DNA from 3 places in the Ferrimonas lipolytica genome. Region 1 is predicted to be linked to each of the others. Evidence: predicted binding sites of a transcription regulator. Region 1 holds the regulator's gene; each other region holds the start of a gene.

Evidence for each region. The regulator sigma-54, encoded in region 1, starts transcription at its own class of promoters, with help from an activator protein. The targets are predictions, from matches to a motif close to GTTGGCACGNNNNTNGNNT.
Region 2: the regulator sigma-54 is predicted to act here: its motif matches at 3,405-3,423, upstream of HER31_RS10380 (flagellar basal body rod protein FlgF).
Region 3: the regulator sigma-54 is predicted to act here: its motif matches at 6,320-6,338, upstream of HER31_RS10440 (flagellar assembly protein T N-terminal domain-containing protein).

The regions. Positions count from the first base shown of each region.
Region 1 covers NZ_CP051180.1:3,026,133-3,035,952, forward strand. Annotated here, with positions in the region: gene mlaE (lipid asymmetry maintenance ABC transporter permease subunit MlaE) at 1-152, opposite strand, end outside; gene HER31_RS13875 (ATP-binding cassette domain-containing protein) at 152-967, opposite strand; gene HER31_RS13880 (calcium/sodium antiporter) at 1,119-2,078, shown strand; gene HER31_RS13885 (KpsF/GutQ family sugar-phosphate isomerase) at 2,096-3,070, shown strand; gene kdsC (3-deoxy-manno-octulosonate-8-phosphatase KdsC) at 3,070-3,624, shown strand; gene lptC (LPS export ABC transporter periplasmic protein LptC) at 3,621-4,172, shown strand; gene lptA (lipopolysaccharide transport periplasmic protein LptA) at 4,159-4,725, shown strand; gene lptB (LPS export ABC transporter ATP-binding protein) at 4,722-5,453, shown strand; gene HER31_RS13910 (RNA polymerase factor sigma-54) at 5,494-6,954, shown strand; gene hpf (ribosome hibernation promoting factor) at 6,977-7,264, shown strand; gene ptsN (PTS IIA-like nitrogen regulatory protein PtsN) at 7,264-7,710, shown strand; gene rapZ (RNase adapter RapZ) at 7,707-8,555, shown strand; gene HER31_RS13930 (HPr family phosphocarrier protein) at 8,545-8,829, shown strand; gene HER31_RS13935 (DM13 domain-containing protein) at 8,804-9,286, opposite strand; gene HER31_RS13940 (adenosine deaminase) at 9,516-9,820, shown strand, end outside.
Region 2 covers NZ_CP051180.1:2,250,368-2,260,187, reverse strand. Annotated here, with positions in the region: gene HER31_RS10405 (CheR family methyltransferase) at 1-290, shown strand, start outside; gene flgB (flagellar basal body rod protein FlgB) at 371-766, shown strand; gene flgC (flagellar basal body rod protein FlgC) at 769-1,185, shown strand; gene HER31_RS10390 (flagellar hook assembly protein FlgD) at 1,196-1,882, shown strand; gene flgE (flagellar hook protein FlgE) at 1,893-3,281, shown strand; gene HER31_RS10380 (flagellar basal body rod protein FlgF) at 3,460-4,200, shown strand; gene flgG (flagellar basal-body rod protein FlgG) at 4,213-5,001, shown strand; gene flgH (flagellar basal body L-ring protein FlgH) at 5,015-5,707, shown strand; gene HER31_RS10365 (flagellar basal body P-ring protein FlgI) at 5,721-6,821, shown strand; gene flgJ (flagellar assembly peptidoglycan hydrolase FlgJ) at 6,821-7,792, shown strand; gene flgK (flagellar hook-associated protein FlgK) at 7,806-9,710, shown strand; gene flgL (flagellar hook-associated protein FlgL) at 9,724-9,820, shown strand, end outside.
Region 3 covers NZ_CP051180.1:2,261,435-2,271,254, reverse strand. Annotated here, with positions in the region: gene HER31_RS10470 (hypothetical protein) at 1-37, opposite strand, end outside; gene HER31_RS18990 (replication endonuclease) at 304-744, opposite strand; gene HER31_RS10460 (hypothetical protein) at 832-1,155, opposite strand; gene HER31_RS10455 (hypothetical protein) at 1,497-3,686, shown strand; gene HER31_RS10450 (LuxR C-terminal-related transcriptional regulator) at 3,835-4,596, shown strand; tRNA gene HER31_RS10445 (tRNA-Arg) at 5,013-5,088, opposite strand; gene HER31_RS10440 (flagellar assembly protein T N-terminal domain-containing protein) at 5,167-6,282, opposite strand; gene HER31_RS10435 (FlgO family outer membrane protein) at 6,403-7,026, shown strand; gene HER31_RS10430 (LPP20 family lipoprotein) at 7,014-7,466, shown strand; gene flgN (flagellar export chaperone FlgN) at 7,933-8,364, opposite strand; gene flgM (flagellar biosynthesis anti-sigma factor FlgM) at 8,357-8,671, opposite strand; gene flgA (flagellar basal body P-ring formation chaperone FlgA) at 8,749-9,447, opposite strand; gene HER31_RS10410 (chemotaxis protein CheV) at 9,591-9,820, shown strand, end outside.

The sequences.
Region 1 (9,820 bases):
ACCCCAATATGGTAGAGCTGCTTTATCACTAACGGCCACAGCTGTTTTACTGAGGTTATTGTGAATATGGCCCCAAACAACATCAAACCAGCCTGCCCTAACCGAGCAAGCCAATCGATGCCATAACGGCCTAGTTTGGCAATTGCATCCATTACTTCAGCAACGCCTCCTGATAATGTTCGGCGGGATAATGAAAGCGAACCGGCCCATCTGGAGCTCCCTCTAAGAACTGTTGCAGCTGCGGATCGTCAAGCGCTTTAATCTGCTCCGGTGTGCCGGAACCAATCACTTTACCGGCAGCGATGACATAAACCTGATCAGCAATGCTTAGGACATCTTCAACATCATGGCTTACAACCACGGAGGTGAGATTAAGTGCTTGCCCGAGCTGGCGAATGAGCTGAACCACTACTCCCATAGAAATAGGGTCCTGCCCGGCAAAGGGCTCATCGTACATGACTAAATCGGGTTCTAACGCGATTGCTCGAGCCAAAGCCGCCCGACGTTGCATTCCGCCAGAGAGTTCACTCGGCATCAATTCCGTTGCACCGCGCAACCCCACCGCTTGCAACTTCATTAGGACCACACGACGGATCATCGGTTCAGATAGTTTGGTGTGCTCTCGCAGAGGGAAGGCGACGTTGTCGAACACCGACATGTCGGTAAACAGTGCTCCAGATTGGAACAGCATGCTCATCCGCCGTCGCAGTTGATACAGTTCTTTTCGTGGCAGCTGGTGTACATCCACGCCATCAAACAACACTTGGCCTTGGCTAGGCATTAGCTGCCCACCAATTAACTTTAACAGGGTCGTTTTACCGATACCGCTGGGACCCATAATGGCGGTGATCTTTCCGGCGGGGATAGTCAGGTTGAGATCCGTAAAGATCGCCCGTTGCCCTCGTGAAAAGTGCAACCCTTTCACTTCAATCAGCCCGACAGGTGGCTGAGTCTGATTTTTTAGCATAACTTAATCGTGGTGGTACCACCGATCTCCTTGTTATCCACATAACGGTATTTGGTTACCTAATGTAACCGAGTGCTATCAGTGGCCGAATACTTTCAATTTGATTCGGATCGGGCGACAATGCGCGCCAATTATCTGTCCCTATAATACTATGATCATACACTTATTATTACTTTTCTTCGGCTTAGGCCTATTAGTTTGGAGCGCAGATCGCTTTGTCTTTGGCGCAGCTGCTGTAGCTCGCAATTTAGGCATCGCTCCGATGATCATCGGTTTAACCATCGTATCGATGGGTTCCTCCGCTCCTGAAGCCATGGTGGCCGCCAGCGCAGCAATGGAGGGAAAACTCGATACGGCAGTCGGTAACGTGATTGGCTCTAACATTGCCAACATCACCCTGATCCTTGGTTTGTGCGCGCTATTGAAGCCACTCATCGTTGGCTCTTCCACTTTAGTGAAAGAGATGCCAATGATGATTATGGCAACCGTACTGGCCGGCTATCTGATGCACGATCTCACCCTGTCTCGTACCGACGGTATCCTTCTTGCCGCTGCCTTCATTGGCGTAATGGGCTTTTTGATTTTCAACGCCTTCCGCAACCGTGATGACCAACTCACGCAGCAAAGCAGTGATGACGTGCCCGATAATGTGCCGATGGGCAAAGCGGCACTGTGGTTGATTGTCGGTATGATTGTATTGCCAATCTCAGCTGATCTAATGGTCGATAACGCAGTTGGCATCGCCAAGCTGTTTGGCATGTCCGATCTGGTTATTGGTCTCACTATTATTGCTGTCGGTACCAGCTTACCCGAGCTTGCCGCTTGCGTAGCCGGATTGGCGAAAGGTGAAGATGATCTCGTTATTGGCAATGTAGTTGGCTCTAATCTATTCAATATCTTGGCAGTATTAGCAATTCCGACCTTTATCGCTCCCGGCGCCATTGATGCCGCTGCCGCTGGCCGTGATTTCTTCATTATGTTGGCGACCAGCTTGGCGCCACTTGCGATCCTAATACTGAAAAAGAACAAGACCATTGGCCGTATTGAAGGCGCGTTATTACTGGCTTGTTTTATTGCCTACCAAATCAGTTTATTTAGCCAATTAGCATAAGCTTGTGGAGTTAAGAGATGTCTGTACCAATGCAATGGCGCCGCTGGGGTCGTCAAGTAGTTGAGATAGAAGCGGATGCCGTTCGCAATGTCAGTAACTACATCGACGATCAGTTTGAAGCCGCGTGCGCCGCTATTATCGCCTGTAAAGGCAAAGTGATAGTTATGGGTATGGGCAAGTCTGGTCACATCGGTAACAAGATCGCGGCGACACTTGCCAGCACAGGTACACCAGCTTTCTTCGTACACCCTGGTGAAGCTAGCCATGGCGATCTTGGCATGTTGAGCAAGCAGGACATCGTTATTACTATCTCCAACTCTGGTGAAGCCCACGAGATCCTGACATTGATGCCGGTAATCAAACGGATGGGTTTGCCGATTATCGCGATGACCGGCAAACCCAACTCAACCTTGGCGGAGCTAGCACAACATCACCTGTGTATTGCCGTCGGCGAGGAGGCCTGCCCGCTGGGTTTAGCACCAACCTCTTCCACCACCGCCACCTTAGTCATGGGTGATGCCCTTGCGGTAGCACTGCTGCAGGCTCGGGATTTCACCGCCAATGACTTTGCCTTATCACATCCTGGCGGCGCGCTCGGACGGCGGCTGTTATTAAAGGTTGCTGACATCATGCACCGTGGTGAGCGTCTACCTATAGTTAATGAACAGGTGACCGTAAGTGAAGCACTGTTGGAGATCTCAGCCAAGGGGCTGGGAATGACTGCTGTAGTTGATAATAGTGGTGTTCTGACTGGGCTATTTACCGATGGCGACCTGCGCCGAGTTCTCGATGCCCGGGTTGATATTCACCAGACCACCATCGGTACGGTGATGACCCAAAAACCAATTACTATCGATTGCAACTTATTGGCTGCACAAGCACTCAAATTGATGGAAGATAACAATATTAACGGCTTAATCAGCGTCGACGGTGACGGTTGCCCTGCTGGCGCCCTCAACATGATGGATATGCTAAAGGCAGGAGTACTCTAATGGACGCAATCTTAACGTTGTATGGCGCAGTAAATGCCGACGTAATCGAGCGTGCTAGCAATATTAAACTGCTACTGTGTGACGTTGACGGTGTATTCTCCGACGGTCGTATCTACATCGGTAACGACGGTGAAGAACTGAAAGCGTTTCATACCCGCGACGGTTTTGGCATCAAGGCGGTTCAAAATGCCGGTATTGCGGTAGCAGTGATCACCGGTAGGCGCTCTGCTATTGTCGAAAAACGGATGACTAACCTTGGGGTGAAACACATCGTCCAAGGCTGCGAAGATAAGCTCACCGCGTTTGAACAGATTCGCTCTGAGCTCGGACTTGAAGCCGATCAATGCGCATACATTGGCGATGATCTAGTTGACCTGCCAGTAATGGAGAAGGTCGCTCTTGCGGTTGCCGTCCACGACGCTCATCCAGCATTGCTGCCTCAGGCACATTATCGCACTACTATTGGCGGCGGCTTTGGTGCCGTCCGTGAGCTGTGCGACCTTCTATTGCAAGCGCAAGGTAAACTGATGGATGCTAAGGGCATGTCAGTATGAAGCGTGAGCTGCTTGCTGGCTTGCTGCTACTCGCAATGGCTGGCGGCCTATATCTGCGCAACATTTCGATTGAGCCTCCGGTAGTGGATTCACTCTCTGAGAGTGAGCCCGATTACGTAGCTCGAGAAATGAAAACCCGCTCTTATGATGCCAATGGCCGCCTTAATGCCGAGATAGCTGCTGACACCATGTTCCACTATCAGCAAAAGCAGCTAACTGAATTTGAAAACCCCGTTTATCTGGTTTACCCAGAAGACGGCAACACCGTATGGAAAGTCAAAGCCAAGGTGGGTGAGCTGCGCGACAATCGCTTCCTAACGCTAGAACACAGCGTTATTGTTGAAGCTATTGAGCCGTATAAGCCAATCAGAACCATCCATACTGAACAGCTGAACCTGGACCTATCCACGATGGAGATGGAAACTGATCGACAGCTGCAGGCCTTTGGCGAGCAATTCCAAATGACTGGTCTCGGCCTTTGGGCTGATCTCAAGCAAAATCACATTATTTTGAAACAAAAGGTTAGTGCTACTTATGAAACTCAGTAAGCCACTCCTAATTGCGCTGGCGTTACTGGCGCCGCAAACACAGGCACTGCAAGCCGACTTTTTGCAAGCGGTTAGCGTCACCGCTGACCGTTCTGAAGGCGATCTCCAAAGTCGCACCCTAAGCTACATCGACAACGTAGTAGTTACCCAAGGTACATTGCGAATCGAAGCTGACAAGCTGACTCTCATTGCCACTGAAGACAAGTCCGAACAGATCTTTGTTGCCACTGGCAATCCAGCTACGTACGAACAAGTACAAGAAAATGGCATGAAGGCGGAAGCCAACGCATTAGAGATTCGCTATAGCGTAAGTAACCGCGAATTGATCCTCATTGGCGAAGCCCAGATGAGTCAAGAAGGCAGCGTTGTCAAAGGCTCACGTATTAGCTACAACGCCGAGCAACAGAAACTCAGTGCGGAAGGCTCCGACGAGAGCCAGATCACCACCATTTTTATGCCAGCACCGAAAACAACAACTCCAACGGAAAACCAACCGATAGTATTGCCAGCGCCAGAACTACAAGAACAACCTAAAAGCGAGCCTAAACCATGAAGCCAGTGGTTCTTGAAGCGCAGCAGTTAGCCAAGAGCTACAACGGTCGCCAAGTGGTTAAGAATGTCGGCCTTAAAGTTGAAAAGGGACAAATCGTAGGCTTATTAGGTCCAAACGGCGCAGGTAAAACCACCACCTTTTATATGGTGGTTGGCTTGGTCCAAAACGACCAAGGTAGCATTCATATCAATGGTGAAGAGATCACTTATCTGCCAATGCACAGTCGTGCTCGCAAAGGCATTGGTTATTTACCGCAAGAGTCGTCGATCTTCCGCAAGCTCACTGTTCATGACAACTTGATGGCGGTACTGCAGATCAGAAAAGAGCTCAGTAAAGAGCAACGTATAGAAAAACTGGAACAGCTGCTCGAAGAGTTTAATATTACTCACATACGTGACAGTTTAGGGATGGCTCTATCTGGTGGCGAACGTCGCCGTGTAGAAATAGCCCGAGCGCTAGCAGCAGATCCACAATTTATTTTATTGGATGAACCCTTTGCCGGTGTCGACCCGATCTCGGTTATCGACATTAAGAAGATCATCCAACACTTGAAACAACGCGGTCTCGGGGTGTTGATCACCGATCACAACGTCCGAGAAACCTTGGACGTATGTGAATACGCCTACATTGTCAGTCATGGTGAAATGATTGCTCAAGGGGCACCAGAAGCGGTATTGGAAGACCAATTAGTACGCTCTGTTTACTTGGGTGATCAATTCAGACTCTAGTGCCCCCTTCCATCGGGCAGTACAAGGATTAGGGCATTAAATGAAAACCTCGCTACAGCTAAAACTTGGACAACAGCTAACGATGACACCTCAGTTGCAGCAGGCTATCCGACTGCTGCAACTGTCGACGTTAGATCTGCAACAAGAGATCCAAGAAGCCCTCGACTCTAACCCGCTGTTGGAGCAGAGCGACGACGACTTCAATAACCAAGACCAAGAAGCATCTCCGGAAAGTCAGGACAGCCCAAGTGCTTCGGTGACCGAGCAAGCCGCGTTAGATACCAGCGAAGCCCTAAGCCAAACTGACTTAGGCGATAATTTACCCCTTGATAGCACCTGGGACGACGTTTACAGCGCAGCCCCTGCCGCTGCGGCCAGTGGTCCACGCGATGACGATGACAGCTATCAGGGCGAAACCAGTGACGATCTGCAAAGCCATCTACTTTGGCAAATGGGTCTCACCCCAATGAGCGATACCGACCAGGCCATCGCCACGACCCTTATCGATGCCATCGATGAATACGGCTATCTCACTATTCCCGTGGCTGATGTACTAACTGCTGTCGGCCGGGACGACATTGAATTAGATGAAGTCGAGGCGGTCCGCAAACGCATTCAACAATTTGATCCGGTCGGCTGTGTCAGCATCGACCTATCTGAATGCCTCAAGGTACAACTGTTGCAGCACAACGCTGACACCCCTTGGCGAGATCAGGCTATCAATCTCCTTGATGAACATATGGATCTGTTGGCCAATAGAGACTTTCGCACCCTGATAAGGCGTACTAAGCTCAGTGAAACTGAGCTTAAGGACACCATGGATCTGATTCAGTCACTGAACCCAAGACCAGGCGGGCAAATCGCAGCAACACCAAGTGAATACGTGATTCCTGATGTTTCAGTAAGTAAAAAACAGGGACGCTGGGTGGTTGAGCTCAATCCTAACGCCATGCCCAAGATTCGCATCAATCAACAGTACGCCGCCATCGGTAACGGCGCCCGCGGTAGCGGTGACGGTCAGTTCGTTCGCGGACATCTGCAGGAGGCTAAGTGGTTTATCAAAAGCCTTGAAAGCCGTAACGAAACACTGATGAAGGTTACCAACTGCATCGTGCAATTCCAGCAAGGGTTCCTCGAGTTCGGCGAAGAAGCCATGAAGCCAATGGTGCTCAATGATGTGGCCGAGGTGGTCGAGATGCACGAATCGACGATATCTCGAGTGACTACTCAAAAATATCTACATACCCCAAGAGGGATCTTTGAACTGAAGTACTTCTTCTCCAGCCATGTGAGCACTGACAGCGGCGGCGAAGCCTCTTCTACTGCTATCCGCGCGCTCATCAAAAAGCTCGTGGCGGCAGAGAATCCAAAGAAACCTCTTAGCGACAGTAAAATGGCTCAAATTCTGGCGGAACAAGGCATCCAAGTAGCCCGACGCACCGTGGCTAAATATCGCGAAGCCTTAACGATTCCACCATCAAACCAGCGCAAAATGCTGTAACGCGCACCTACGGAGGTAAGCTATGCAGATCAACTTAACCGGTCATCATGTTGATATAACAGACGCACTACGCAACTACATTAACGAAAAATTTGAACGTTTGGAGCGGCATTTCGACCACATCAACAACGTTCATGTAATACTGGAAGTGCAGAAATTACAACAGATTGCCGAAGCTAAGCTGCACTTAAACGGCGGTGAAGTGTTTGCTACCCACGAGCACGACAATATGTACGCAGCAATTGACGGGTTGGTCGATAAACTCGATCGACAGGTAATCAAACACAAAGAGAAAATTTCCCGGCACTAATGGAAATCAATGAACTACTGACACTCGAGCGCACCCTATGTGTCGACTCTGAGTTAAGCAAAAAACGGGCACTTGAGATGATCAGTGAATTGGCTGCCTCTCAGTGCCCTGAACTCCCCCAACACGAGTTGTTCGAGAGCCTTATGGCTCGGGAAAAAATGGGCAGTACGGGCATCGGAAAGGGCATCGCGCTTCCGCACGGTCGGCTGAACCGATTAGATAGGCCGCTGGCGGTGTTACTCAAAAGCGACTCTCCCATCGAATTTGATGCCGTCGATCAGAAGCCTGTTGATTTGTTATTTGCGTTGTTCGTACCGGAGCAACAACATCAAGAGTTTTTATCAATGCTCGCCACGGTGGCAGAGAAATTGAGCCAAAAAGAGCTTTGCCGAGCGATGCGCAAAGCCTCTGATAATCAACATCTGTATCAAGTGATCACTGCATGAAGCTAGTTATTCTTTCGGGGCGCTCTGGAGCCGGTAAAACCGTTGCCTTGCACGTATTAGAAGATCTTGGTTACTACTGCGTTGATAATCTGCCGATGCCATTGCTACTGCAACTGCTGCAAAGCCTCGAAAATCAGCGGGAATTAGTCGCGGTTAGTTTAGATATCCGTAACCTACCGGATCAGGAACTGGCGATAACCAAGCTGCGAGAACGGATCCCCGCCGGTATCGATGCGCAGATCTACTTCCTTGATGCCTCTGACGATACGCTAATGCGCCGTTACAGCGAGACTCGCCGTCGCCACCCATTGTCCAACGACGGCGCGCCGCTAGCAGAGGCTATTGGCCAAGAGCGAAGCTTACTGCAACCATTAGCCCAAGACGCCGATCATCTTATCAACACCGATAACCTCTCCGTCTACGACCTCGCCAACGAAGTCCGAACCTTGCTGCTCGGCGAAGCTCCAAACGAAATGATGGTGGTGTTTGAATCCTTTGGCTTTAAACATGGTATGCCACAACAAGCGGACTTTATGTTTGATGTACGCTTTCTTGCCAACCCGCACTGGGAACCAGAGCTAAGACCGTTTACCGGCAAAGACAAACCGGTTGCCGATTTTTTCTTACAGCACAGCAGTGTGACTCGATTTATCGATTCAACCGAACGTTTTATTCTGAACTGGTTGCCGATGCTAGAGCGTAATAATCGCGCCTACCTTACCATCGCCATAGGTTGTACCGGTGGTAAGCACCGCAGTGTTTATGTCGTCGAACAACTGACTCAACGCTTTAAGCTCCATCGCGATGGGATCTCAGTTCGTCACCGAGAGCTTGATGTCGATTGAGCAGAGAGTTTGTCGACAAGTAGTGGTTATTAACCGACTAGGGCTACATGCTCGTGCGGCGACCCGCTTAACCCAACTCGCGACAACCTTCGATGCACAAATCGAGCTACAACTTGAGCAACAACAAGCCAACGCCAATAGCATCCTTGGGATCTTGATGTTGCAAGGTTGCCAAGGCAAAGAGATCACAGTGTGCAGCTACGGGCCCGATGCCTTAGCTGCACTCGATGCGATATGTGAGCTATTTGCTAGTCGCTTTGACGAGGACGAATAACCCCAGAGGTAATAAACTGCTGAAAGCTCTCACACCAGACGATCGCCGCCTGATAGCTGCCAACTTCAACTCCGTTGGGTACGGGCAAAGCAAAGCCATCAAAGCTGCTTATGCTGCCTATTGCGACCATTTCTCCCTGCAGCGCTAAAAATTCATGCTCGGTCTCAACAAATCGTGGGGAAAGATAGAGACGGTAATCTGGCCCCGGCGCCAATTCACCACGAAAGCCGATGCTACCCTCGCCCAACAGCAATTGTCCTTCGCCCCAGTGCAGTAAATCACTGTCGGTTCGCTCGCGCTCAAACTGAGCCACATATTGCGCTTCAGCTTGGACCAACGCCATTGTTGCTGACGACGGCGCTGGCGTCTCCGTTAACAGTGGTAACAGATAGATTCCAAGCGCGATCCCAACCAGCATAGCAACCCCATGGGTCAGTATTGTTCGTAACGCCTTCATAGCCTCTCCATTAGCAATGCAAACCATTAATTGAACTAGACTTTATCACGTTATACTGTTTCTCAAATTTATCCATCCAGTAGCAATAAAATTGACCAAATAGGCAAAGGATATGCGCTCGAGTGGTTGAGCATAGGGTGAGCAGGAACCGCACCCAACAACCAGATTATTTGTTGAATGTATCGATGCCATGGGTATTTGATGCGACCACAGCCAGAGTGAGGACCTTATGACGATTGACCACGCTTTTTTACAATCCCTGCCCAAGGTCGAACTACACCTTCATATTGAAGGCACACTCGAACCAGAGCTGATGTTTGAATTGGCGCAGCGCAATAACGTTGCCCTACCTTTTGACTCTGTAGATCAACTTAGAGCCGCTTACCAGTTCAATGACTTACAGTCGTTTCTCGATCTCTACTACCAAGGCGCTTCGGTACTTTTAACCGAGCAAGACTTCTACGATCTTACCTGGGCCTACCTAGAACGTTGCCAGCAAGACAACGTCCAGCACGTAGAAATATTTTTTGATCC
Region 2 (9,820 bases), 780 kb from region 1:
AGCCCGACGGAAAGCATCAAGTGAATCAGGCTACCCGTAGTTTGGTGTCATTTCGTCGTCTAAATCTGTTCGATAGCTATGCCTTGTTAGGCAAATTTGATGTTATCTATTGTCGTAACGTACTGATCTATTTCTCAGCTGATAGTAAGCGGCAAATCTTGCGGCAATTTGCTGCCGCTCTTAACCCCGGCGGCTATCTGATGCTGGGTGCGTCGGAGTCGATGGCGCAGTTGTCTGATGAATTTGAGATGCTGCGATTCCCCAGCGGCATCGTCTATCGCAAGCGATAAGCCGCTAACGATAAACCCAAGGCGTGCCAAATGGCACGCCTTTTGCTTTTTATGGAATAACGATTCATAGGAGGCAACGGATGGGCATTTCTTTTGATAACGCACTTGGCATTCACCAGCATACGTTAGGCGTACGTGCGCAACGGGCTGAAGTGTTGTCAGGCAACATCGCTAATGCTGATACCCCAGGCTATAAGGCGCAAGAACTGGATTTCGAAGCGGCGCTTAATAGTGCCAAACACGGCCAGTCAATGCAGATGACTCGCAGCCATGAAAATCACATCTCCCATCAAGTTGATGCGCAAGACGAGCTGCTTTATCGGGTGCCGTTGCAACCAGACACAGGCGACGGCAACACCGTTGATCTGCAACAAGAGCGAAATGCCTTTATGCAAAACTCACTGGAATATCAAGCCAGCTTAGAGTTTCTTGGCAGTAAGTTTAGCGGCATGAAAAAAGCGTTGCGTGGAGAGTAATCATGAGCCTATTTAATATCTTTGATGTGGCCGGTAGCGGCATGAGTGCCCAGACGGTACGCCTGAACACGACCGCGTCTAACATCGCCAACGCCAATGCCGTTTCCTCCAGTGCGGATACCACCTACCGTGCCCGCCAACCGATTTTTGAAGCGGCAATGAGCCAAGCAACCGCGGATCAAACTGCCAGCCCGGTCAAGATTGCTGGGATCGTTGAAAGCGACGACCCGCTGGTACGTGAGTTTAATCCGAATCATCCATTGGCAGATCAAGACGGCTACATCTACAAGCCGAACGTCAATGTGGTGGAAGAGATGGCCAATATGATCTCCGCCTCTCGGAGTTATCAAGCCAACATTCAAGTTGCCACTGCCGCTAAGGATTTAGCCAAGGCCACGCTTCAGCTGGGCAATGGGTAAGGAGTAATCAATGTCAGATATTAGCTCAACCGGCGTTTCAACTAACTCTATCTACTGGGGCGATGAGACTGTTGTCGAAGAGACCGACGATGGCATGTTAAGCCAGGAAGATTTCTTTATGTTGTTGTCACAGCAGCTGGCTAACCAAGACCCATTTGAACCGACCGACAACGACGAGATGATCTCGCAGATGTCGTCATTTGCTACCGTTGATGGCATCGAAGCGCTGAACGAGAGTATCGATGATATGAACGCTTCATTGGCAAGCAGTCAGGCGTTGGAAGCGTCAGGACTGGTGGGGCAAAAAGTACTGATCCCATCTAGCCAAACGTTCTTGGATGAAACCGGCAGTATTTCTGGGGTGGTCAGTGTTCCAGATGACGGCACCGGAATCAGTGTCAACGTACTGGATGATTCCGGTCAAATCGTCAAAACCATCCCTATCACTGAAGGCGAAACCGGCAACGTTGATTTCACCTGGGATGGTACCGATGAAGACGGCGAACGCCTGCCCGCCGGCGAATACACTTATGAAAGCACCGGCATGACCGGCGGCAGTTCAGAATCGATACCAACGTACGCATACGCTCATGTATCAAGTGTCACCCTTGGTGGCGTAAGTAACCCAACAGTGTTGAACCTCAAAGGTTTAGGTGGAATCTCATTGTCTGAGGTTCTGGCGGTATCCGAAGGATAAGGAAGGAAAAATGTCTTTTAACGTATCACTTAGCGGCCTCAATGCTGCCCAAAAAGATCTTAGTACCACATCGAATAATATCGCCAACGTAAACACCATCGGCTTTAAAGAATCGCGGGCCGAGTTTTCTGACGTATACAGCAACTCATTGTTCAGTAACGCGTCTACTAACGTAGGCAGCGGTGTCGCAACCGCGTCGATTGCGCAGCAGTTTCACCAAGGTTCAATGAGCTTTACTGATAACGCCTTGGATCTGGCCATTAACGGCAGTGGTTTTTTTGTTACTAGCAGCGAGCTAGGCAGTCAAGATTACTCCTATACCCGTGCCGGTGCCTTTAAGCTTAATGACGATAACTTTATGGTGGACTCACAGGGTAACTACCTAATGGCGCTGCCAGTAAATGCCGACGGCACGGCACAGTCAGTGTCGTTGTCCACCAGCGCACCGGTACAGTTGCCACAGGTCGCTGGTCAGCCGGAGGCCACAACTGAAGTTAGTTTGTCGATGAACCTACCGGCGGCGGCGGATGAGCTTGACCCAGCCTTGTTTGATCCAGAAGATCCAAGCACCTACAACTCCTCTACCTCGGTAACCATTTACGACTCGTTGGGTGAGTCGCACATTCAGACCACATACTTTATTAAACCAACTGGCGCGGCGCTGAATAACAACAACCAATGGGTTGGTTTTACCACCGTTGATAATGAACCGGTGGATATGTACGACCACAGTGGTACTCCACCAGGCCCAGTATCAGGCTCTTACGGTGAAGATACCGATGGTGATGGCGTTGCTGACCAAACCAACAGCGCAGTAGCCACTGCCAGTGGCCAAACTGGTTTCGTTATCACCTTTGATGACTTGGGTAGCTTTACCGGTACTAGCCCGGCCAACCTGCAAACTGAAGCGCTTGGTCAAACTGGTGCAGGGGTTATCGACGCCGGTGCCGATGGCACTCAAACATTGAACCTGAACTTCGATGATCCAACCCAATATGCCTCGGTATTTGAGGTAACCTCGCTGTCGCAAGATGGTTCTACCGTGGGTCGCTTGACCAACGTGGAAGTATCTGATGATGGTTTGATTAATGCCACATACTCCAATGGCACCACCCAAGCTCTGGGTAAAGTTGCCTTAGCACGCTTCTCTAATGAGCAGGGCCTAACTCAGGTAGGGAATACCTCATGGCAAGCGAGTCAAGCTTCTGGCGAAGCACTTGTAGGTGAGCCGAGTGTCGGCTCATTTGGCTCGATTCAAAGTGCTGCATTGGAGCAGTCTAACGTTGACTTAACCAGTGAGCTGGTTGATTTGATTGCTGCTCAGCGTAACTTTGAGGCTAACTCGCGCGCGTTGGACGTATCGAACCAGCTGTCAGATAATATCTTGCAGATCCGCTAATCGCTGTAGCCTCACCTTCCACTTTAGTTGCCGCCCACAATCGTTGGGCGGCAATTTGTTTCCTCCCCATTACTCGCTATTGCGGCGCTTTTTCGCCAAAACCGCCAAAAACCAGTCTCTTTTATTGGCATAAGTTTTGCTCTCAATATGTTAATCGCTATTTAGATGGAAACTAACGGTGGATAACTTCTTATACCTTGCGGCTAGTGGTGCAACGCAAAACATGAATGCCCTCGGCGTTCATGCCAATAACTTGGCCAACGCCAAGAGTGATGCCTTTAAGGCAGACATGCACCAAGCCCGCAGTATGCAAGCATACGGCGAAGGTCTACCGACTCGAGTGTTTGCGATGGAAGAGCGGCCAGCATCAAACTTTGATTCCGGCGCCTTAAAGACTACCGGTCGGGCAATGGATGTGGCGATTAAGGGACAAGGTTGGTTGGTAGTACAAGACGGTAACGGTGGCGAAGGGCTTACCCGCGCTGGTGCTTTGCGTTTCGATGAAACGGGCATGCTGCTTAACAACCAAGGCCGCCCAGTTCTGGGTGAAGCTGGCCCTATTTTCGCGCCACTGCCGATTGAAAAAGTTGAGATTGCAGTCGATGGCATGGTGACCGTTCGCCCTCAGGGCGCTCCTGCAGATGGCTTTGAAGAGGTTGGCCAGCTTCGCCTGAGCAACCCAGAGGTGGCTAACTTAACTAAGGGTGAAGATGGCCTGTTTCGCGACCTAGATAACGACAATTACCCCACCGACATCACCGTACAATTACAGTCAGGCACATTGGAAGGCAGTAACGTCAATCCCGTTGAAGAGATGGTTGGCATGTTGGCCGCACAACGCCAGTTCGATATGCAAATCAAACTGATGAAAACAGCCGAAGAGAACGACCAAGCGGGTTCTCGGATGATGGACGTATAAGGAATTTAGACTATGCACTCGGCACTATGGATTAGTAAAACCGGATTGGATGCGCAGCAAACTGACATCGCTAACATCTCCAATAACTTGGCAAACGCCAGTACGGTTGGCTTTAAGAAGAGTCGGGCAGTATTTGAAGATCTGCTCTACCAAACCGTTAACCAAGCAGGCGGCATTAGCTCGCAAGAAACCAAGATGCCAGCGGGCTTGACTCTAGGTGCTGGTACCAAGGTAACCGCGACCCAAAGGGTGTTCACCCAAGGTACGGTGCAATCGACCGACAACAGCCTCGATATGATGGTGGACGGCGCCGGCTTTTTTCAAATTCAACTGCCCGATGGCAACATCGGTTACACCCGTAACGGCCAATTTGCATTGGATGAAGAGGGCCAGCTAGTTACTCCAGGCTCGGGTTATCTGCTTGATCCCGGCATTGCGGTACCAGATAACGCCCAGAGCATTACCGTATCGACTGATGGCGAGGTGTCGGTACGTCTTAACGGCGAAACCGAAAATCAGGTAGTCGGTCAAATTGAGATCGCCAACTTTATCAACCCAACCGGTCTAGAGCCCATTGGCCAGAACCTCTACTTGCAAACTGGTGCATCCGGTGATGCGGTTATCGGTACTCCAGGTCTCGATGGTATGGGCTCAATTCTTCAGGGGGCGCTCGAAAGCTCTAACGTAAACGTAACTGAAGAGCTGGTGAATATGATCGAAAGTCAGCGGGTGTATGAGATGAACTCCAAGGTGATCTCAACCGTGGATGAGATGTTATCCAACCTTAACCAGCAGTTGTAATAGGGCGATTAAGATGGTGCGTTTAGGGCTAACTCTTCGGCTAACAATATTGGCGTTGGCAGCATTTCAATTAGGTGGCTGTGCCCACCCTAATGCACCGATGCCGGACGATCCGTTTTATGCGCCGGTTTATCCTGACGTGCCAACGGATCAAGTGGTGGCAACGGGTTCACTCTATAACAGTGGCAACCGCGGTGAACTTTACTCTGATATCAAGGCGCACCGCGTTGGCGACATCATTACCGTGTTGCTGGAAGAGGAAACTAAAGCGAAGAAGTCAGCCAGTAATGAACTGAGCAGCGACAGCACTGGTGCTTTGGCGCCCATCACCGCAGGTGGTAGTGCGGTAACCATTAACGGCAATACCCTCGACTTTGGTTACGATCAAGGCCATGAGGTGTCACGAGAGGCCGATGCCGATCAGTCCAACAGTCTTGAAGGCTCCATTTCGGTTAACGTGATGCAATTACTTAGCAATGGCAATTTGGTGATCCGCGGAGAGAAGTGGCTAACCATCAACGATGGCGAAGAGTTTATTCGTATCACCGGTATTATCCGCCCGCGTGACATCAACCCAGATAACACCATCGATAGCCATCGTGTTGCCAATGCGCGCATTCAATACAGTGGTACAGGCACCTTTGCCGATTCACAAAAAACAGGTTGGTTGACGCAGTTCTTCTCCGGCCCGCTATGGCCGTTCTAAGGAGATATTGGTTATGTTAAAAGCTCTATTTACCCTGTCTATCATCTTGCCATCGCTGCTGTTTAGTACAGCTGCTGATGCGATGCGCTTGAAAGACGTGACCGACTTGCAAGGGGTGCGCGACAACCAATTGCTCGGCTATGGTTTGGTGGTCGGTTTGCCTGGCACTGGTGAGCAAACCAGTTATACCCAGCAAAGCTTCGCCACCATGTTGTCCAATTTCGGCATCAACCTGCCGGCCAGCTCAACCCCTAAAATGAAGAACGTTGCCGCGGTTGCGGTACACGCGACCTTGCCGCCGTTTACCAAGCCCGGCCAGCAGATTGACATCACTATTTCGTCGGTTGGCAGCGCTAAAAGCCTCCGTGGTGGCACCTTACTGCAAACCTTCTTGAAAGGAGCCGATGGTAACGTTTACGCCATCGCTCAAGGTTCATTGATCGTCTCTGGTTTTTCGGCGGAAGGTGCCGATGGCTCCAGCGTAATGCAGAACACCCCAACGGTAGGGCGGATCCCATCTGGTGCCATTGTTGAACGCGCGGTACCAAGCCCATTTGGTAATGGCGACTACCTCACTTTCAATTTACATCGTCCTGACTTTTCCACCGCCAAACACGTTGTTGATGCGGTTAACGGCCTGTTGGGTTCCAATGTTGCTCGCGCCTTAGATGCCACCTCGATTCAGGTATCGGCGCCACGGGATCCCTCCCAGCGTGTGGCTTACCTAGCGGTACTTGAGAATCTGCATGTTGATATGGCCGATGAAGCCGCCAAGGTAATTGTGAATAGCCGTACCGGCACCATTGTGGTTGGTCGAGATGTGCGCTTGATGCCAACGGCCATCACCCACGGTGGCTTAACGGTAACGATTTCAGAAAGCCAAGGGATCTCGCAACCGAACCCATTTGGTAATGGCCAAACCGTGGTGGTACCAAATACTCAACTGGGTGTTGAGGAAGACAACTCTCGGATGTTTAAGTTTGAAACCGGCACCACCTTGGATGAGCTCGTGCGGGCAGTCAATGAAGTGGGCGCAGCACCGTCGGATTTGATGGCGATTCTAGAGGCACTTAAGCAGTCCGGTGCCTTGCGCGGTGAACTGGTTATTATCTGATGGACGAGATTAATCAAAGCAGTCATTACTTTGATCTCGCCTCGCTGGATGAGCTGCGCCAACAAGCGCAGCAAGATCCAGACGCCAGCCTCCGTAAAGTAGCGCAGCAGTTTGAAGGGATCTTTCTTAACATGATGCTTAAAAGCATGCGTGAAGCGAATGTTGCCTTTAAAGACGAAGATAGCCCATTTAACTCGCAGAACACCCAGTTCTATGAGCAGATGCACGATCAGCAGATGACCTCACAGCTGTCGAGTCAGGGGTCGCTTGGCTTAGCTGAATTGATGGTGCTACAACTCGGTGGTGGTCAAGAAGTCAATGCCTCGGCAACGTTGGACGAGCATAGCTTGTCACCGCTTCGCACCGTCAATCACAACCGCGGCAGTCGAGAGTTAAGCGGCAATGACCTAGCTAACGACGAAGTCGCCGCCGCTGCAGACAACAGTTTGGTTGAGTTAGGTGTGCTTAGCAGCGAAGTCGGTATTGAAACGCAACCACTTACCTTCACCCAGCCCGATGAATTTGTGCAGGCGCTGTTACCGGCCGCAGCAGAGGCCGCCAAGAAGCTTAATAAAGATCCACACCTGTTGATTGCCCAAGCAGCGCTGGAAACCGGTTGGGGTCGAAGTATTTTACCGGGCAATGAAGGCAAAAGTTCTCATAATCTTTTCAACATTAAGGCCGATAACCGTTGGGACGGTGAAAAAACAGCAGTTAATGCGCTTGAGTTTGAAAACAATGTCGCGGTGATGAAGCGCTCTTCATTCCGTGTTTATGATGACCTCAAAGCCAGCTTTGATGATTACGTCTCGTTTTTACAGCAACCCCGTTACAGTGAAGCGCTCAAGGCAACCGACGCCGCGGGCTTTGCATCAGGATTACAACAAGCGGGTTACGCGACCGATCCGCATTACGCCACCAAGATTTTAAGTGTGTTCCAGCGGCTGACGCAGCAGCGCTTGAACCAATAAGGATGTATAAGTCATGGCCGATTTAATGAGCATTGCCCGTAGTGGCATTTTGGCAGCTCAGCAGCAGCTCAACACAACGTCGAATAATATTGCCAACATCGGTACCGATGGCTATAGCCGCCAAACCGTTGAGCAACGCTCATTAGACTCGGAGCGTTATGGTAGTAGCTTCGTTGGCTCAGGCACCTATGTGTCCGACATCAGCCGTGTTTATAACGAATATGCCCAGAAAGAGCTGACCCTGTCGGGCTCGACTTACTCAGAAGCGGCCACCACCTACTCTAAGTTGTCGGAGCTGGACCAGATCCTAACTGACGTTGGCTCGGCGGTACCAGACTCACTTAATACGGTGCTCGACAATCTCAACAACATCGTTGATATGCCAATGGACGTGGCAGTTCGTGAAAACACCCTCACCTCAGCAGAGCAGCTGGCTGCCTCTTATCAATCTTTGAGCAGCCAACTTGATGGGCAGGTGACTCAAATTAATGAGCAGATTGAAGGCACCATCGATCGCATCAATGCCATTACTGAAGAGCTTGGCTCAATCAACACCGCCTTAGCTACGGTGCAGGGCAACGACATGACCCTGCTTGATCAGCAAGACCGACTTATCAATGAGTTGTCTGAGTTCGTGCAGGTTAACGTTATCTCGCAAGACAATGGCGTCAAGAGTGTGATGGCTGGCGGTTCGATGATGCTGGTGGCTGGTGAAGAGTCGATGCAGATCGGCGTCACCGGCGGAGACCCCATTCATTATGAAACGCAGTTAACCGGCACTACTGGTGACAAAACTATCGTGATGCCCGACGCCGATGTTGGCGGCCAGCTGCAAGCGCTGATGGATTACCGCGACAACGACTTGTCAGAAGCGCGCTCGCAATTGGATTTGATGGCACTTGGCGTGGCCGATGCCTTTAACAAGAGCCAATCGCAAGGTTTTGATCTGAATGGTAACGTCGGTCAAAACATGTTTACCGATATTAACGATAGCCAACAGATGGTTGGCCGAGCAGCGCAGTATGGTGACAATACCGGCAGCAAACAGATCGGGGTTGAGATTGGTGATGTCAGCCAGCTTAGCGGCGACAGCTACACCTTAGAGTTTGATGGCAGCAACTACAGCATGACCGATGAGTCCGGCGACACCATCACGCTTACCGTTGACCCTAATGACCCGGGCAAGCTCAATAGTGAAGAGGGTTTCAGTATCCGTATCGACGGCCAAGGTACGCCAGCAGCCGGTGATAAGTGGGAGCTGGAACCGACTCGCGGTGCGGCGGGCAATCTTGAGGTGCAGCTGGAAGAGGGCGAGTCTATCGCTGCAGCAGGCTACAAGCTGGATACCGTTAGTGGTGATGGTTCGTTGAACCTCGTCAGTGTCGACCGGAATGACCCGTCGTTTCCGGCAACTGGCGAGAGCTTCACCATTGAGCTGGATATGACCAATGGTCAATTTATCCATACCGATGAAGCTGGCAACAGCACCACCTACCCACTCAATGCCGATGGCAATGCTGAGTTCAATGGCATATTGCTTGAGGTTGACCCTAGCAGTGCTGATGGCGACACCTTTAGCTTGGATCTCTCGTTTGGCCCCGGTGATAACAGCAATGCATTAGACATGGCGACCATTGGCGACCAGAAGACGATGGGCGATGGTAGCCGAACCCTGCACGACGTCTATCAAGCGATGATGACCAACAACGCCGGTCGAGCCAATGCCGCTGGGGTTTCGGCGCAGTCGGCGGCGATTGTGCAGCAACAGGCGATTGACCGTGTTGCATCAGATTCTGGGGTCAACCTAGATGAAGAGGCTTCGGATCTTATCCGCCACCAACAGGCCTATCAAGCGTCAGCACGAGTGATGACGGTTGCTCAGGAAACCTTCGATACTCTATTTAATGCGGTTAGCTAAGGAGAGTTAGCAGATGCGTTTAGCCACTAGCCAGTTTTATAACTCCAATACCAGCAGCATGACGCGGTTGCAGATTGAAAGTAATGAAACGCTGCAGCAGCTTGCAACCG
Region 3 (9,820 bases), 760 kb from region 1:
GCCATGTCTGTGCCAGTTGCGAACCTTTGGCTACCATGTGAGCTTTCAAACGGCGCAGCTCACGCCAAACCGCTACAGACTCACCGCCAATCTGTTGGAATTGACGAATGCCCCAGCAGGAAGCCCAAGCTCGAACGCGATCTGCGGCTTTGATAGGTTCTTCCCCGTAGACACTACAATCTAGATCCGAACCGTCGATCCCTTTAGATATGGATTTAGCGATGTATCCTGCAGCCCGTTCCTTTTTTCTTATCGATAAGCACTACAGCAGCTCAGCTGCCTCTACTTTGTTGTCATCGACTTTTAGAGCGTAGTGACGAACAGCAGCATGTGCCAGTGTGGTGAGCCGCAGTGCTGTGGTTCACCAATTCGAAAACCATAAGGTTGTAATTGCTGCCGATGCAATGAAGAACGAGTTTGTGCCCATATTTTTCGGAGATGGGTTTGACCACCTGCTGGGCTAGGAGGGGGCGTGTCGAGCTTGTTAGTAATATGCGGGATACATTTCCGCAGCCAGGTATTTTGCTCTCGCCGTGACGACTGCTTGTGATAGTTCGTTATAAACAACAGTTGTAGGTCGAGTGGAAAACCCCGCAACAGTTGTGAGACAAATCCTCGATCGTGTTGCTCCACATTTTTGACAAGCTGTGGTGGAACCAACAGGGTTGCGTCGTAGATTGCTTGGTGAACCCGTAACGGCAGCTGACTGCATCGTATAGGATCTTCGCTTTCGTCAATAGACATCAACCCCGTTAACTGGGCCGGTACCTGTTACGTTACGGGTACCTTGCTCAATAGAGTAAACAGCCATTGCTCACTCCTTGGTGCTATTTAAAGGTTTTGCACAGCCACTTTTTTCAGACCTATTACAGAGTTCAATCTTGTGAATTCTAAGTATGCGGCTTTAAGTTTTTCGATGAGGTCATCATGCTTGCAAGAGGCCGATGAAAAATCTAATTCAACTGCTGAGATTTGATGTTCGGTGTGGCACATCAATTCTTCCAATGAATTGAAGCCGAATTGATGGGAAATTTTTGAGAAAAACTCTGAGAAGTTTGGGTGATGGTTTTGTGTTCGAAGTAGGTTTTCAACCTTTGTTTGCCATTCTTCATCCATCACAATTTCAGTATCATTATTCTGAGCATCTGCTGACACGGGTCGATATCCTTTCGACTGATTACTTTCCAGTAATCAGACCACTACACAATTCACTATCACCGTTCTTGAACAAGCCGACTATATAACTCTAACTAGATAATTGGAAATGCGGACCTTAACTTCGTCTTTTATTGGTTTGGGAGAATACCCTTTATAAGCCATTGCCTTGGCACTGCTTAATGTGTTACCGATCTTGTATCGACAGGATCAATATCACATTTATCACTACTATCTTTATTATTGTTACATTTATTACAGTGTATCTCATATCCATTAGGGCGACACAATATAGGAGGGAAATAACAAAAAGTAGCCAGTATGACTGGCGAGGATAAGAGATGAATAGTGGAAAACTCACGGCACTTGTACTGCCGCTGTTACTGGGACTGACTGCGTGTGGAAACGACGATGCGGAAATCCCAACACAAAGTAATACCCCAGCAGCAGACCAAAACCCCGCTTGGAGTTACATCGAAACACCAGAAATAGACTTCAGTTCCTATGATTCAACTTTAAAAGGTACGGTAGAAGTTACTGTAGGACGGGTTGTAGACAATGTTCAACCGTGGCTTACAGCAGGTATGTTACGACACGCTATGGTTGGGCAAGGATATGCAGACAACTTGCTATATGAGAACGAAGCGGGTGAAGAAGTAAGTTACGACGCCAACGGTGATGGCAACGTCAATATTCGGGATGCGACTGATGCGGGGGTATCAAATACAGAAATCGGGCCTATCTACGATGTTGATATGGAGCAAATGAAAGCGTGGCTTGCAACCAATCCCGACGGGTTAGGTGCAGGTACCTCCCGTCCAGATATCTTTGTTGACGGTCACTACAACGTTTTCGATCTGCTGCGCTACGTAGTAGGTACTCGAGACGACATGCGTTGGGAAGGTGGGGTTGAGAACATAATAAAACCCGCTGATTCAGAATACGACACATATGAATTTCATATATCGTGGGACAGAAATGGCGATGGTGACTTTAGTGAGTGTATCGACGAAGACCTAGATGACATATGTACGGAGGGCGTAGATACAGATGCAGATGGCGAATACTTTGACAGTGAGCACTGGCACTTTGGCTTTATTCAATCCCGTGGGGAAAACCGCATGTACGGCGGGTTAAGACACGATTACAACTATAAAAGAATGGACCAGTTCTGGTTAAGGGAAGCGCAGCAAATCCGTTTTCTTCCTCACGATGAGGTCTTAACCAATCGACGCCACTGGGTTTGGAAACAAGAGCAAGAACGATTGGCAAACAACGATGGTAAATATGTGGTGCCATATATATTGCACGCTGGTTCACGAGATATGGGAATACAAGAATTCCTACTACGAGCGGATGCGCCAGAAATTAAAGAAATGGATGTTGAAGTAAAGGCCTGGAACTTGAGAAGTGATGTTTTTCAGCCAGGAGTAATCACGTCGATGGATGTATGGCTATCGTTAGCAGAAGCTAGAGATCTGGATTTTAGATTCACTTGGTGGCGGGTTCTTAGTTCGGGCGCAATCGTAAATAACTTTGCTCTTATGCACGATCCTTGGTCTGGACCGTATGATGGATGGATAGCTGCAAATCCATACCAGGGAGAATTAGCTGCCGCCGAAGATTTTGCGATGATTCCTACGCCACGATGCGACTTTAAACATGACGGAACGCCTACCGAAAAAAATGAAGGTGAAATTGATGACGAAATTTGCCAGCGAGAATTTCAATCATTTCTCGGTATTGGTGGTAATAACTTGGGTGAAGTTGCTGGGGCAAATATCATAAGATACCCTCCTGAGTATATGGCACTTATTGCACTTCAATCAGAAGAATTGTTTTACATAGATGACATAATCCTCAATGAAGATAAGGTGGTTGAAGTCCGATTGGCGGAAAATGAATTGCAGCGTTATGGTATGGATGGTGTTTATGATTTCGATAAATTTCCCGAGGGGGAAGGCATTGAAGTTGTTACGGAAACTGCAACACTTCGCCCACTTGAAATGGCTACTACAGAGAGTAAGATAGGCAATGCTCCGATAGTGGACGAAACTCACTTTGGCTGGAAAATTGCGGACTGTTCACAATGCCACAACGATGAAAAAAATTCATTGGGCCATGGAGGTCAGAGCTGGCCTACTAATACGACTGATGGGTTTGACAATATTCAGCCATACTATTGCGCAACCTGTCATGGTAATAACGGAGCCCCCGAAGCTCATAATAGAAGTGCTCGTTGCTTCTGGTGCCACAACACCTACAATGATGATGGGGGCATGTTGATGAAGAATCACGGTGATGCAAGTTTAGCCAAATTCGTACCAGCAGAAGAAAATGTGTCTAATCTTCGCACTGCTAGTACTCACCCACAGTATACAGACAGAGATACAAAGCTCGCTCAACAAACCAAGCTGTATGAAGATATGTGGTTTAGTAGCCATAATAGTGATTACTCTTTGAGTAAAACCTTTCCAGACCCTTATGCTTGCGGAACATGCCACGGATTCCAGCGCGAGATAGATAAATAGGCATTGACTTTTCACAAGTTCCTAATCTATTAGAACATATACTATGCATTATTCGTAAGTAAGAATAATGCATAGATTACTTTGACCGCTTTCTTGCAAAATAGAATGAGATCTTGGGCCAATAGATAATTAAGTATGGGTATTCAGTATGAATGTTAGTTTAGGTGAAGTAATGATATTGTCTAATTTGTTAAAATCTAAACTTCAGCGGTACGAATTCTTAGAGGCCGCCTTTGCAATATACCCAGAGACAGGGATGAGTTCTTTCAAAAATAGACCTATGTCATCCCAAAAAGCAGCTGACAAATATGTTAAATACCCCATTATAGGCACCTCAGATACATTGAGGAATAATATGGTGTCAATCATTACCTGTGCGCGGAAAAATAAACTTGCAGTAGCCAGTGACGTGCAGAAGGGAAAATGGCCGAAAGGGTGTACTTCGTTGAACAGTTGGTTCCAGTTTGGCACTAAAGATGAGCTATATAAAAAATTAACTAAGAGCTTTGGTGATAATGGTTTTGATGGTTTATTTTTCGTAACAATTCAAGAAGAAGGTGATGATTTTTTAGGGGTATTCGCTATCGCCTCAAAATGCCATAATACTGAAAATCTTATAAAAAAATACGAAGAACTTTCGATCGACACTGATCTTGAACTTATTTTATATTACTTCAGCAGGAAATACCCAGCTATTATTAATCCGACTATACGAGCTGGTGCTCTTGGAGAGAAAACTATCGAGATAATAAGACGAACCACTGAAGGGATGAGCTTAAAGCAGATAAGTGATTCAATGTACTTAACTGAACGAGGTGTTAACTACCACCTAGACCAAGCGAAGGGTTTATTAAAAGCAAAGACTAAGGCAGAACTTATCTATAAAGCGAAAGAAGCTTGCATAATCTAAGTAATTGTTATGGTTTTATTCTGATATGGTTACATTATACCGAATAAACTAACGAATATAGCGGTGTGATGTTCTGCACCACTAGTTTCAGATGCGGAGTTAGGTGGGGTTTGAATCGTTATGCATTTTTAAATAATACAAAAAACTGCGTTTATGAATGCTTCTGGGAGAAACCTTCCACCGCATCTCGGCTTCAATCGATTTAGGTAACAACGCCAGTTTGTTCAGTAATACCGATTTCAGTGGTAGACATTTGAGGTGGCATTTGGTCAGTAGAATCTGACTATAAAGAAGGGTTGTAAGCATTGGTATCAACTTGACCCACAACCTAATACAGCATTCGAAAAAGAAGGCTTGGTGTGAGTGAGTGTCACTGCCTAAATGGATAAAAATAAATATTTTAAGTCACTTGGTGGTGGCCTCCCCATAGGGACTCGAACCCCAATCGTCCGCTTAGGAGGCGGATGCTCTATCCTGTTGAGCTATAGGGAGGTGGAAGCAGCCCACATTCTAACGGAGCTGCTTTTATTTTCCAAAGAAGTTTTATTTGTTTGCTTTAAAAACAACCATTTATAGCGGTTTTCGTTCAGCCCAGTCACCGATTTGTACTCCCATGCTGTCATTGTAATCGACAATTTGGGCGAGCGCTTGATTGGCGCGAACTTGGGTTAGCTTCAAGCTAACGCCACTGGCAAACCCCCATTGCTGCTGCTGTGGCGTTAACACCATGGTGTCACCAACCTTCAGGCCACTTTGCTCACCAATATCCAGTTGTACGCTTTGTTGTTGAATATTGATGATACGAGCTCGGATGGGGGCACAGGTTAGGGTGGTATTGATCTGTTCACTCATTTGCTGCACTTGCAGTTGGATCTGCTCTCCAAACTCGGTGTTCCAGAAACGCTCAGTGGCCGTATCGGCACTTTCTTGCCGCTCATAGGGCCAATTGCCGCTGCCGCGATAGCGCTGTTGCCATACGTGTTGGCCATTAAAACCGTCGTAAAGATTGGCGGTCATGGCGATGGTGCGTTCCCCATCTCGCTCAATGTAGCCAAACATCTTCTCTGGTCGTTCGACCGCGACATCATCAATGTCGATGGTAAGCACATACTGCCCCTGCTGCTGGCGAGCTAGCTCAGTGATCCAGCTTTTATCCTGTTGCCCAAAGTCGACATTGAGTTGATCTAGAGACTGAGCGTAAGCGGCGCTGCTTTCGCCATTAATGGTGTTACCGACAACGCGGGCGATGGCGGAATCGAGTTGATAGATGCCACCGGCAATCAGTTGTTGGCGATAACGTACTTTAGCTCTGGGAATGATCACTTTCACTTTGCCGTCATGGCGGCAGCGCTGGAGCTTGCTTTCCTCAAGATCTACACGCATTTCCACTGTCAGCTGTTGCTGCTGGCGCTGCTCTGATAACAGCTCCATCGAGCGAACTTGATTGCTACTGTTCCAGTTAACCTGTTCATCTAGCAGCACGCCATTGGCACTGTGTTGATTGATGCTGATGGTGCCACCGTGCGCCATAACCGCTTGAGAAAGGGCGTTGTCGATGGCGCGTTGGCGGGCATTGGCGATATCGTTATTAAATACCTCAGCACTACCACTGACAATCATCGGTGCGGCAACAGAGAGCGATGGAATAAGCATGGCTAAGGCCGTACAGATAGAACGCATAGACATAACAGCGAGTTACCCAAGAAGAAACATGCCAATAGATAAGCAATTGCTGTGCCTAAAGTTTGTTGCCAGTAAGCCGATAGTAAGTAATCAATTGTGGTGACGTAAGCGCAGGGGAGTGAGATGCGGTGGACAATGTGGGTGGTATTAGCCTTATTGGTTGGCTGTGCGCAATCAAGTACAAGCAATGGTTGTCAATTTGAGCGTCATGGCTGCAACGGCTTGCCGCCTCAAGGCGCGCTGAACGTACTGGCCAAACAGATAACTAATGAATTAACCAATAACCATCACAACCCTATTGAGGACAAGGTGGTTGCGGTTAGTACCCCTGTGGCGCTTGATGGTTTCGGTAACAGTGATCAGTTTGCATTGCAGCTTGGTGATGCTTTGTTGAGTGCATTACATCAGCAGGGATTTACCGTTGTTGATCTTAACAGCGGCGATGTGGTTCGTGTTACCCAAAGCGGCAACTTGCTGTTAAGTCGTGATATCGAACAGTTGCCTAATTCGCTTGAGGTTGATCATGTTGTGGTTGCCACTATGGGAAGCAGCAGCGACAGCGTGCAGATCTTTACTCGCATTTTGGCGCTCGATGGCAATAAGGTCGTTGCTACCAGCCAAACGTCAGTAAATTGGCGTGATCTGCCTAACTACTATAAACCAAGCCGGTTGGTGACGCTGGAGCACGGCAAGTTGTTTCGACACGCAAAAGTTGGTGAAGGAGAGGTAACGCAATGGAACCATTAAAGATGGCAGCACTGGCAACCACGTTATTGCTTGGTGGCTGTTACAGTTTAACCACCCATGTCGAGTATGAAACCATTGCGCCTGAATCCTTCCCAGTGCTAACGGCAACCGGCATGGCACCGCTGTCGCTGCAACATGGTCAAACCGAACAAGAGAAGATGCGCCGAGCGATGCGCGCCGCCAAACTGGATGCGTATCGAGAGCTAGCAGAACAGGTGTTTGGCCAACGCATCGAAGGCAGCAGTGACATGCATCAGCTGGTGTTAGCGAACGATAACTTTAAGGTAAAGGTTGATGGAGTGATTCGAGGGGCAACGGTAGTACGCACTTACCCTGTTGACGACACTTACGTGGCAGAGTTAGAGCTAGACTATCGGCGGGTATGGGAGCTGTATCAGCAACAGCCGAAGCAGCGCATTAACAAAGTCACCTATTACTAAGCGCTATAATATCCCCCTTACAATCTTGAGTTGTCTTAGCTTGTAACCAAAACGGCGCTAGCAATAGAGCCGTTTTGGTTTTCGGCGGAGAAAGTTACGCTGAGCTTGCAGGGGATATAAAAAGGCTGCGTCACAGTTAACTGTTGAGGTTTATATCAAGCTTGCGGCTGTACCGATTTCGATGCTGTTAGGGGACGCTGTCGCGACGGCACATTCTTGTATGCAGTAGAGGGGGCGCTTCGCCCTCTTTGGAACTTGCCTTAGGTGGCAGTCCCAAACGCTTCGCTGGACTGCTCCAATGCGGCAGAAGATCAACTGCGCTAGTGCTTTTCCCTTGTATCAAAACTCCCCTAGCCGGTGCTTTAACAGCATTGGAAAGAACAACACTTAGTTGGTACACAGCCTAAAAAAAAACGACCCTCGTAAGGACCGCTATTTTGGTTAGCAACGTTGTAACTGTGTGGGCTTAGGCGATTATGCTTCTACCTAAACGTTGGCCAACGTGAGTATTGCCTTTACCGGTGTAGGTAAGGGCATTGCTATGGCTGCTGCGTAACAGCAGTTGTTGCAGGCGGGTAAGGCTAGCAGAAACCAGTTCAGCCTGTTTATGATTATGGCTGTTGCGCTCATGGCAGCTACTAAGTGCTTGCTTGCACTGTTCAACCAACGCTAGCTGTTCTGGCTGCTCGGCCAATGTTTTGATGTCACCGTGGCGACTAATGCTGATATCGGCCATCTTGATTTCGTCAAGCAGACCAACTTTGCGTTTCAGCAAGGTCTCAATATCATCAATATTACGGTTAACCAGCGCTTCGGTTTCCTGCTCTAGAAGCGCCAACAGCTGACCCAGTCGGGTCAGCTGTTGCGAAAGCATATTGTCGAGGCTTGGACTAGCCATTTAAACCGTCCAACTCGCTTTCAAATTTGCTGATGTTGGCCGCTAATTTTTCTGGGTCAACGTGGTAACTGCCATTAGCGATAGCTGCTTTTACTGAGGTAACCTTGTCCATATCTATACCACTTGCCGCATCCATTGAGGCTTCCGCTTTTTTAAGCTGTTGCGCTTGGTCAGTTAACACCACTTCGTCTCCGTTAGTGGTTTTTGGGGCGGCTTCAACAGGCGATTGCGCCTTTGGTGCGTTGTCGGTAGTTGACTGCGTTACCGGACGCGGGCTGCCGCCAAACATTTTGTTGATCAGATCCATTTGAGGCTCCGTCGTCATATAAGAGTGTGTCGGTTAATTAAGCTATCGGCGAGCGTAAAAAAACCTTTAGGAAATAATTAAAGCTGAACTTCTACTTTACCTACGGCGATAATCTTAGCGTCAATAATCCGTTGTGAACGGTTGTTTCTTACTCTAATTGTATCGCCTACGGCGCCATTTGCTATGGCCTCACCGGAGGTTTTTAGTTCAAAGCCATTACTGCGCGCGTAGATGGTTACTACGTCTCCTTTGCAGACCTGGCAAACGTTGTTGCGTTTAATCGCTTGCCCTTGGCTGCTGCGTCGCACTAATCGTGCCCCGATCAATTCGTCGGTTTGGGTAAAGTAGTTACCACGTAACGAACTGGCTGGAACCAGTGCCACACTAATATTTTGGCTATCAAGCATGCTCTCGGCTTGCAAGTCGACGATGCTGATTACGGCTCGAATGTAGGTGCTTGATTGCACCGGCACATACACCGACCAGCCATTTTCATCAGGGCAGCTTACTTTTACCGTAACGTAACGCCCCTTAGATGGTTTATCTGGGCCCTCGGCATCAAGCGGAAGTTTACATACAGCCAGCTTGAGACGCTTGTCTAGTGGCTTCGCTTTTACAATTACTTCACCATTTTGTGGTTGATTGGTGAGCGAAGTCACATAATGTTCTGCGGTTTGCTCGATTTCCGTTAAAGCCGTTTTGGGTTCAGCCGCTATAGTGGCAGAGGCTGCTAATAGCGGGACGATACAGATGGCTTTACGGATAACACGCTTCATTATTGGAGTTCTTATCGGCTAAATGTGATCCCACAGCGGGAGCGTTTAATTTACCGCGTTATTATAACGACATTTTGATAGCGACATTCAGCTATCATCCCATTGTTTTTTGATTTGTGTATTTCACATAGGGACACCATTACATGGCAAGTATCCTAGATACAGTTAACCAGCGTACCCAGCTGGTCGGCCAGAACCGTTTGGAATTGCTATTATTTCGTTTAAACGGGCGGCAAACCTATGGCATTAACGTGTTTAAGGTGCGGGAAGTCCTACAATGCCCGAAGCTCACCACCTTACCCCATCAAAAAGGGGTGATTTGCGGGGTTGCTCATATTCGCGGGCAAACCATTTCAGTGATTGACTTGTCGGC